Regions from separate parts of the Catenuloplanes indicus genome, predicted to be linked through region 1. Evidence: riboswitches for the same ligand, from Rfam matches in the RefSeq annotation. Region 1 holds a riboswitch; the other holds the start of a gene.

Region 1 (4,326 bases):
TCCAGCAGCCCGTCCGATGATTTCTGCGCATTTATCCGGCGTAGTGCGACCGTCACCATCTCGGTGCCGGACGCCTTGATCGCCCGTTCCAGCACGTCCAGGTTCGCCGCGCCGCCGGTTCCCAGGATCAGCCGCGAGCCGAATCGCTCGCCGCCGATGATCAGATCGTCCATCTCCTCACCCGCCCTGTGCCGCGCTGAGCACCTCGATGCGGTCCCCGTCGGACAGCGGCGTCTCCGCCCACCGCCCGCGTGGCACCACCTCACCGTTGACCGCGACCGCCACGCCCCGATGCGCGCCGGTCAACTCCGCCACCGCGTCCGCGACCGTGCCCGTCAGGTCGCGCTCGTCACCGTTCACCGTCACGCGCACGCCGTCCTCCGTTCCGTGAGTCACGCCGCCGGTCCGCGAATCGCGCCGCCGCGAACGCGTCCGGTGGCGCCGTGCCGTCCAGCAGCAACGTCGTGATCAGATCCGCGGTGACCGGGGTCAGCAGGATCCCGTGCCGGTAGTGACCGGCCGCCACCACGACCTCGCGACTCCCCGCGGTCCAGTGCCCGAGGACCGGCCGGTTGTCCGGCGAACCCGGTCGCGCGCCGGACTGCGCCTCGACCAGCGCGTACTCCTCGATCTCCGGGATCAGGCCGGCCGCCGCGCGGAGCAGCTCCAGCACCGCGCCCGCGGTCACGTCGTCGTCCGCCCGTTCGTGCGCGGTCGCGCCGACCACCACCTCGCCGTCCCGCCGCGGCACCAGGTAGACCTCGCGGCCGTCCGCGTACCCCCTGATCACGTGCGTGAAGCCGGGCTCCCGGTGCGGTGCGCGCAGCCGCAGCACCTCGCCGCGCACCGGCCGCACCGGCAGGCCGGTCAGCGCCGCCGTACCGCATCCGGCCGCGACCACCACCCGGTCGGCGTACACCTCGGACACGTCCGCGACCCGCCGTCGAACGAACCGCACGCCGGCACGCGCGGCCGCGATCCGCAGCGCCGCGGTCATCCGGCGCGGGTCCACCTGGTGATCACCGGAGATCAGCGCGCCGCCGCGCACCCGCGGGCTCAGCACCGGCTCGTGGGCACGCATCGCCGACGGCGTCAGCGGCTCGACGGCAAGACCCAGATCCCGCTGGTACGTGATGAGGCGCGTCGCGGCGGCCAGGTCGTCCGCGGTCAGTGCCACCGCGAGCGTGCCCTCGGAGCGGTATCCGACGCCGGTCCCGGCGGCGGCCGCCAGCTCCGCGGCGAAGGCGGGCCAGCGCGCGGCCGAGTCGACCAGCAGCGCGGTCAGTTCGGTCTCGCCGAAGTAGGCCTCGCCGATCGGCGCCAGCATCCCGGCCGCCACCTCCCAGGCCCCGTGCACCCCGCCGACCGCCGCCCGCCCGCCGCCGGCCGCCGCCGGTACGTGATCCCGGCCGGTCCACGGCGTGTCCCGGGCACCGGCCGCCACCGGCCCGGCGTGGCCGTCCACCGCCGGCGTGGCGTCGTCGTAGACCGCGACGTCGAATCCGCGCCGGGCGCAGGACCAGGCGATCGACAGTCCGATGGGGCCGCCGCCCACGATGCCGATCTCGGCCCGGCCGGAACGCCGATGGGTGGTCACCGCACACCTCCCCGGGCCGGCTCGGCGTCGTCCTGCCGATCCCGGCCGTGCTGGTCCCGATCGCGCTGATCGTGGTCGACCGCCGCGCGGGCCAGTTCCCGCAGCAGCTCACTCACCGCGCGCCCGGGATCGGCGGCGCCGCTGACCGCGCCGACCACCGCCACGCCGTGTGCGCCGGCCGCGAGCAGCTCCGCCACCCGGGCCGCGGTGACGCCCGCGATCGCGACCACCGGCACCGGCACCGCGCCGGTGACCGCGGCCAGCCCGGCCGGCCCGAGCGGCGACGGCAGCCCGTCCTTCGTGCTGGTCGCGTAGCAGGGCCCCACGCCTAGATAGGACGCGCCGCCCGCGATCGCGGCCCGTCCTACGCCGGAGGTCCGCGCGGTGGCGCCGAGGATCGCGCCCGGCCCGAGCACCCGCCGCGCCGCCGCGACCGGAAGGTCCAGCGCGCCCACGTGCCCGCCGTCCGCGCCCACCGCGAGCGCCACGTGCAGCCGGTCGTTGATCAGGCAGGTCGCGCCGGCCGCGGCGCACAGCTCGCGCACCCGTACCGCCAGCTGGTAGGCGTCCAGGTCGGTGGCGTCGTCCTCGACGCGCACCTGCACGACGAGCGGCCCGGTGGCGGCCCGGACCGCGTCCCCGGCCGCCGCGTGTGCCGCCAGCGCGGCCCGCACGGTGCCGACCGGGTCCCGGCCGGGGCGTGCGTCGGTGATGAGATGCAGTCGTCCTAGGGTCGCGTCCACATCGTCCACATCCTCCCTGCGCCGGCATGATCCGGATCAGGTTCGACGGTCGGGGGCTGCACAGCCCCCCTCTCAGCCCGGTGCACCGGACTCCCGTGGGGTTGTTGTGTTCGTGGCCGACCATACGCCGACGATTACGCAGACGTAAAGCCCCGTGACACAGCGCTCATTGACCTTGTCTCACCGCGCGCGCTGGTCCATGATCGCGCGCGCGGGCGCCCGCTCCGGAGTGTCCGGTCAGGCCACGTCCCAGACCGGCTCCGGCGTCTCGACGACCTCGCCGTCACCCTGGAAGAGCACGAACCGGTCGAACGACCGGGTGAACCAGCGGTCGTGGGTGACGGCCAGGACCGTACCGTCGAAGGCCTTCAAGCCCTCCTCCAGTGCCTCGGCCGAGGCCAGGTCGAGATTGTCGGTCGGCTCGTCGAGCAGCAACAGCGTGGCGCCGGACAGCTCCAGCAGCAGCACCAGGAACCGTGCCTGCTGACCGCCGGAGAGCGTGCCGAAGACCTGGTCGCCCTGCGCTGCCAGCTCGTACCGGTTCAGCACCCGCATCGCGCCGTGCCGGTCCAGCCCGAAGCGGTGCTCGTCGCCGCGCCAGAGGATCTCGACCAGCGTACGGTCGCGCAGCTCGGGCCGGTCGTGCGTCTGCGAGAAGTGACCGGGGCGCACGCGCGCGCCGAGCCGGGCCACGCCGTCGTGCGGTACCGGCTCCAGGACCACGCCGGAGATCGGTTCGGCGTCCGGCTCAGGGTCGGTGCCGCCGCGCGCGAGCAGGCGCAGGAAGTGCGACTTCCCGGTGCCGTTCGCGCCGAGCACGGCCACCCGGTCGCCGTACCAGACCTCCAGATCGAACGGGTACGTCAGCCCGTCCATCTCCAGCTGCTCGCAGACGATCGCCCGCTTGCCGGTGCGCCCACCGCCGAGCCGCATCGCGATCTCCTGGTCCTTCGGCGGCAGCGGCGGTGCCCCGGCCTCCTCAAACTTGCGCAGCCGGGTCTGCGCGGCCTGGTAGCGCGACGCCAGCCCGTCGTTGAACGCGGCCTTGTTCTTCAGCGTGAGGACCAGTTCGCGCAGCTTGACGTGCTCCTCGTCCCAGCGCCGGCGTGCCTCCTCCATCCGCTCGTGCCGGGCGCCGCGCGCGGCGTGCCAGCTGGCGAACCCGCCCGGGTGCGTCCACGCGCCGCCGCCCTCGACCGCCACCACCCGGTCCGCGGTCTGGGCGAGCAGCTCCCGGTCGTGCGACACGTAGAGCACGGACTTGCCGGACTCGCGCAGCCGCGCCTCCAGCCAGCGCTTGCCGGGCACGTCCAGGAAGTTGTCCGGCTCGTCCAGCAGCAGCACCTCGTCGGTGCCGCGGAGCAACAGCTCCAGTGCGAACCGCTTCTGCTGGCCGCCGGAGAGCGTGGCCACCGGCCGGTCGCGGACGCGGTCCCACGGGAGCTTGAGCGCGGCGACGCTGGCGGTGTCGAACGTGACCTCCGCGTCGTACCCGCCGGCCTCGCCCCAGGCGGCGAGCGCGGACGCGTACCCCATCTGGGTCTTCTCGCTCTCCGCCCGGTGCATCGCGGCCTCGGCCGCGGTCAGCCGCGCACCGGCGTCGCGCAGCGCGGGCGGGGAGAGCGACAGCGCGAGGCCGCCGAGCGTGGTCTCGTCCGCGATCATGCCGATGAACTGCCGCATCACTCCCAGGCCACCGACCCGCGCGATGCTGCCCTGCTGCACGGCCAGATCGCCGGCGATCATGCGCAGCAACGTCGTCTTACCGGCGCCGTTCGGCCCGACCAGCGCGATCTTGGCGCCCTCGCCGACGCGGAACGAGACGTCCTCGAACAGCACCCGCCCGTCCGCCAGCGTATGCCCCGCTCCGGCCACGTCCACATATCCCACGGCCGGATGATGGCCGATCCGGTGCCCCGCCGACCAGCCCTTTTCCGCGTCAGGGGCGACTGACCCGCAGGACCCGGTACCCCTTCTGGCTGGCGT
Region 2 (4,326 bases), 1.0 Mb from region 1:
CGCGCAGCACCTCGTCGCCGGCCGCGTGCGTAGCCCGCCGGGGTGCGATCGGGTGGCCGGGCACCCAGATGCCGGCCTCGGCCAGCGCGGCGCCGTGCTCGGCGAACACCCGGTCCGGCGGCCCGTCCGCGAGCACGCCGCCGCCCGCGGCCAGCACCACCACTCGGTTGATCAGCGGCAGAACCTCGGCGACTCGGTGCTCGACCACGATCAGCGCGGTGTCCGGGCCGAGCGCGCGGGCCAGCGCGTCCCGGATCAGCGCGGCACCGGCCGGGTCCAGGTTCGCGGTCGGCTCGTCGAGCAGCAGCAGCCCGGGACGCATGGCCAGCACGCCGGCCAGCGCGAGCCGCTGCGCCTCACCGCCGGAGAGCGCCGCGGTCGGCCGGTCCCGGCCGTAGCGGAATCCGGCCAGGTCGAGGGCCTGATCCACGCGTGGCCAGATCTCCGGTCCGGGCACGCCCAGGTTCTCCAGGCCGAACGCCACGTCGTCACCGGCGCGGCTCATCACCAGCTGGCTCTGCGGATCCTGGAACAACAGCCCGGCGTGCTCCGCCTTGATCACGCCCTCGGACTCGCCGGAGTCTTCCGGCAGCAGCCCGGCGAGCGCGGCCAGCAGCGTGGACTTGCCGGCGCCCGAGGCACCGAGCAGCAGTACGCGTTCGCCGGCCTCGACGGTGAGGTCCAGGCCGCGCACGGCCCAGTCCCGCCGGCCGGCGAACCGCCACCCGAAGCCCCGGACGTCGGCACGCATCTAGACCCGGTCCCGTTCCCGGCCGGACGGGAACCGGTCGAGCACGCCGGTCGCGGCCAGCGCGCGGGCCAGCGCCCACGAGCCCGCGCCCGCGATCACGGCCGCGCTCAGCGCGGTGATCACGATCATCGGGATCCGGAACGTGACCAGGTCGTTCGCGGCGTAGTAGGCGAACGTGTCCCAGAGCGCGGCCGCGAGCCCGGCCAGCAGGCCGGACAGCACCGCGACCGGCAGCCGGAACGAGCGGTAGCCGGTCGCCAGGAACGCCAGCTCCGCGCCCAGACCCTGGAGCAGGCCCTGCGGGATGACCGTGGTGCCCCAGGCGTTGCCGAGGAGCGCGGAGATGATCGCGGCCAGCGTCTCCGCGTAGAGCGCGGCGCCGGGCTTGCGGATGATCAGGCCGGCCAGCACGCCCGGGATCAGCCAGACGCCGTAGAGCACCGCCTGCGCGGGCGGGAAGAACGCGAACGCGGCCTCGGTGCCGCCCCAGACCAGGCCCCACGCCCAGAAGACCACGCCGAACGCGGCGGCGATCACCGAGGCGACGACGATGTCGACGGTGCGCCACCTGTTTGAGGTGTTGCTCATGATGTATTACCCCCTGAACACGATGGGGGGAAGACGCGCGCCACGGTTCCGGCGGACGGAACCGTGGCGCGGCGATGGAGTGGAAGACCGAACTCCCTGCGCTGGCATTACCCAGATCAGGTGGTTGAGGGTCTGCGGCGTGCTCCGCCGCACTCTCAGCGCTGTGCGCTCCCCTGTCGGATGTGAAGTTGTCTCGCTGACGCTACCGCAGGGTGACCGGCTGTTGGACGCTAGGGTTGTGGGCGTGACGCAGACCTTCTCGGACGACGAGATCGACTGGTCGGCCGCGCCGCCACCCGGTCAGAAGCCGCCGCGGCGCACACCGCTCGGCGGCCGGGTCGGGTCGGTCGAGGTGCTGGCCGTGCTGCTGGTGCTGCTGGTGATCTTCCGCAACCCGCTCGGCGGCCTGATCTCCGCGCCGGTCCTGCAGACCTGGACCACCGTCTTCGTCTCGGTGATGGTGCAGGCCGTGCCGTTCCTGGTCTTCGGCGTGCTGCTGTCCGCCGTGATCGCGGTCTTCGTGCCGCGCTCGTTCTGGGCGAAGGCGCTGCCCAGGCACCCGGCGCTGGCGGTCCCGGTGGCCAGCGCGGCCGGTGTGGTGCTGCCCGGCTGCGAGTGCGGCTCCGTGCCGATCGCCGGCTCGCTGATCCGGCGCGGTGTCACGCCGGCCGCCGCGCTCGCGTTCCTTCTGGCCGCGCCCGCGATCAACCCGATCGTGCTGACCGCCACCGCGGTCGCGTTCCCGAACAATCCGGAGATGGTGGTGGGCCGCGCGGTCGCCAGCCTGATCGTGGCGATGATGATGGGCTGGCTCTGGCTGCGCCTCGGCAAGGCCGACTGGATCAAGCTGCCGCACCGGCCCGACCTCGACGGCGTCTCGAAGATGCAGGCGTTCTGGGCCGCCACCCGGCACGACATCGTGCACGCGGGCGGCTTCCTGGTGATCGGCGCCGCCGCGGCCGCAACGATCAACGTGGTGGTGCCGGAGGCGTGGCTGCAGAGCCTCGCCGAGCAGCCGGTGCTGGCCGTGCTGGCGCTGGCCGTGCTCGCGGTGCTGCTCTCCATCTGCTCCGAGGCGGACGCGTTCGTGGCCGCCTCGCTCTCCCAGTTCTCGCTCACGTCGCGGCTGGTGTTCCTGGTCGTCGGCCCGATGGTCGACCTGAAACTGATCTCGATGCAGATCGGCGTCTTCGGGCGCCGCTTCGCCACCCGGTTCGCGCCGGCCACGTTCGTGGCGGCGGTCCTGGTGGCCTCCGGTGTGGGGATGGTGCTGCTGTGATGGGGGTTCGGGGATGAATCGTCAGGCCCAAGCGGTGATCATGCTGCTGTTCGGCGGCGCGATCCTGAAGGCGTCCATCGGCGATCTCTACCTGCGCTACGTCAAGGAGATGCTGCAACCGTTCCTGATCGCCTCCGCGCTGCTGCTCATCGCGGCCGGCGTGATGACGCTCTGGTACGACCTGCGCAAGCCGGAGGTCGCGCACGACCACGAGGAGGACGACGGCCACGGGCACAAACATCACGAGCCGCGCGTCGGCTGGCTGCTGATCCTACCGGTGCTCGGCCTGCTGTTGGTCGCGCCGCCCGCGCTCGGCGCCTACGCGGCCGGCCAGTCCGGCAGCGCGCTCGCCGGCCAGCAGGCCGAGTCCGACTACCCGGCGCTGCCGGAGGGCGACCCGGTCAAGGTGACCATGCTGGACTACGCGTCCCGGGCCGTCTTCGACGAGGGGAAGTCGCTGACCGACCGGCGGCTGCTGCTCACCGGCTTCGTCACGCAGGGGCCGGACGGGCAGCCGATGCTGGCTCGCATGATCCTCAGCTGCTGCGCCGCGGACGGCCGGCCGATCAAGGTCGGTCTGAGCGGCAACGTGCCGGCCGCCGTACCCTCGGACACATGGATCGAGGTCACCGGCTCCTACACCGCGCAGACGGCGAAGGACCCGGTCAACGAGGCCACGGTTCCCTACCTGGAGGTCGAGACGTGGCAGGAGATCCCGGCGCCGAAGCAGCAGTACGAGTAGCCGCCCGCGGGTTCACGTTCGACGTCCGCGCCGGCGGGCCGGCGGACGGCGAGCCGATTTTGCTGCTGCACGGCTTCCCGCAGCACAGCGCGGAGTGGGACCTGGTGGTGCCGCACCTGCACGCGGCCGGTCTGCGGACGTACGCGCTGGACCAGCGCGGTTACTCCGCGGGCGCGCGCCCGTCCGGCGCGGCCGCGTACACGCTCGCGGAACTGGTCGCGGACGCGGTCGCGGTGCTGGACGCGCTCGGCCTGGAGTCCGCGCACGTGTGCGGGCACGACTGGGGCGCGATGGTCGCCTGGGCGCTGGCCGGCGCGCACCCGGACCGGGTGCGGTCGCTCACCGCCGTCTCCGTGCCGCACCCGCGCGCGATGGGCTGGGCCCTGCGCAACGACCGTGACCAGCGCCGCCGCTCGTCGTACATCCTGCTGTTCCGGCGGCGGTTCCTGGCCGAGGCGGTGCTGCTCGCGTTCCGCGGCCGGGCGCTGCGGACGATGCTGATCGGCGCGCGCGCCGATCTCTACGTGTCCCGGATGCGCGAGCGCGGCGCGCTGACCGCGGCGCTGAACTGGTACCGCGCACCGGCCTCGCTGCAGACCGGCCGGATCGAGGTGCCCACCACGCTGGTCTGGAGCGACGGCGATCCGGCGCTCGGCCGAGCCGGTGCGGAGCGCACCGCGCGGTACGTGACCGCGGATTACCGGTTCGCCGCGGTGAACGGCGTCGACCACTGGGTGCCGGAGCGGGTTCCACAACTGTTGGCCGACGAGATCATCGCCAGGGCCGGTATCGTCACCGGGTGAGTCTCCTTCCGCCGACCCGTTCCTCGCTGGCCGCGGACCTGGCCGCCCTCGGCGTCCGTCCCGGCGGCGTCGTGCTGGTGCACAGCTCGCTGCGCGCGATCGGCTGGGTGTGCGGCGGCGCGGAGGCGGTGGTGCTGGCGCTGCGCGACGTGCTCGGCCCGGA

Evidence for each region. Region 1 has a riboswitch for thiamine pyrophosphate ahead of J2S42_RS18970 (thiamine phosphate synthase). Riboswitches for the same ligand answer to the same signal wherever they lie in the genome.
Region 2: linked by a shared signal. The riboswitch ahead of J2S42_RS14430 (ECF transporter S component) and the one ahead of J2S42_RS18970 (thiamine phosphate synthase) in region 1 are both predicted to bind thiamine pyrophosphate.

The regions. Positions count from the first base shown of each region.
Region 1 covers NZ_JAUSUZ010000001.1:4,234,876-4,239,201, forward strand. Annotated here, with positions in the region: gene J2S42_RS18955 (thiazole synthase) at 1-173, opposite strand, end outside; gene thiS (sulfur carrier protein ThiS) at 178-372, opposite strand; gene thiO (glycine oxidase ThiO) at 350-1,597, opposite strand; partial or broken gene J2S42_RS18970 (thiamine phosphate synthase) at 1,690-2,340, opposite strand; TPP riboswitch at 2,336-2,447, opposite strand; gene J2S42_RS18975 (ABC-F family ATP-binding cassette domain-containing protein) at 2,578-4,230, opposite strand; gene J2S42_RS18980 (class I SAM-dependent methyltransferase) at 4,280-4,326, opposite strand, start outside.
Region 2 covers NZ_JAUSUZ010000001.1:3,221,274-3,225,599, reverse strand. Annotated here, with positions in the region: gene J2S42_RS14435 (ABC transporter ATP-binding protein) at 1-751, opposite strand, end outside; gene J2S42_RS14430 (ECF transporter S component) at 752-1,339, opposite strand; TPP riboswitch at 1,415-1,524, opposite strand; gene J2S42_RS14425 (permease) at 1,584-2,618, shown strand; gene J2S42_RS14420 (TIGR03943 family putative permease subunit) at 2,632-3,360, shown strand; gene J2S42_RS14415 (alpha/beta fold hydrolase) at 3,321-4,163, shown strand; gene J2S42_RS14410 (AAC(3) family N-acetyltransferase) at 4,160-4,326, shown strand, end outside.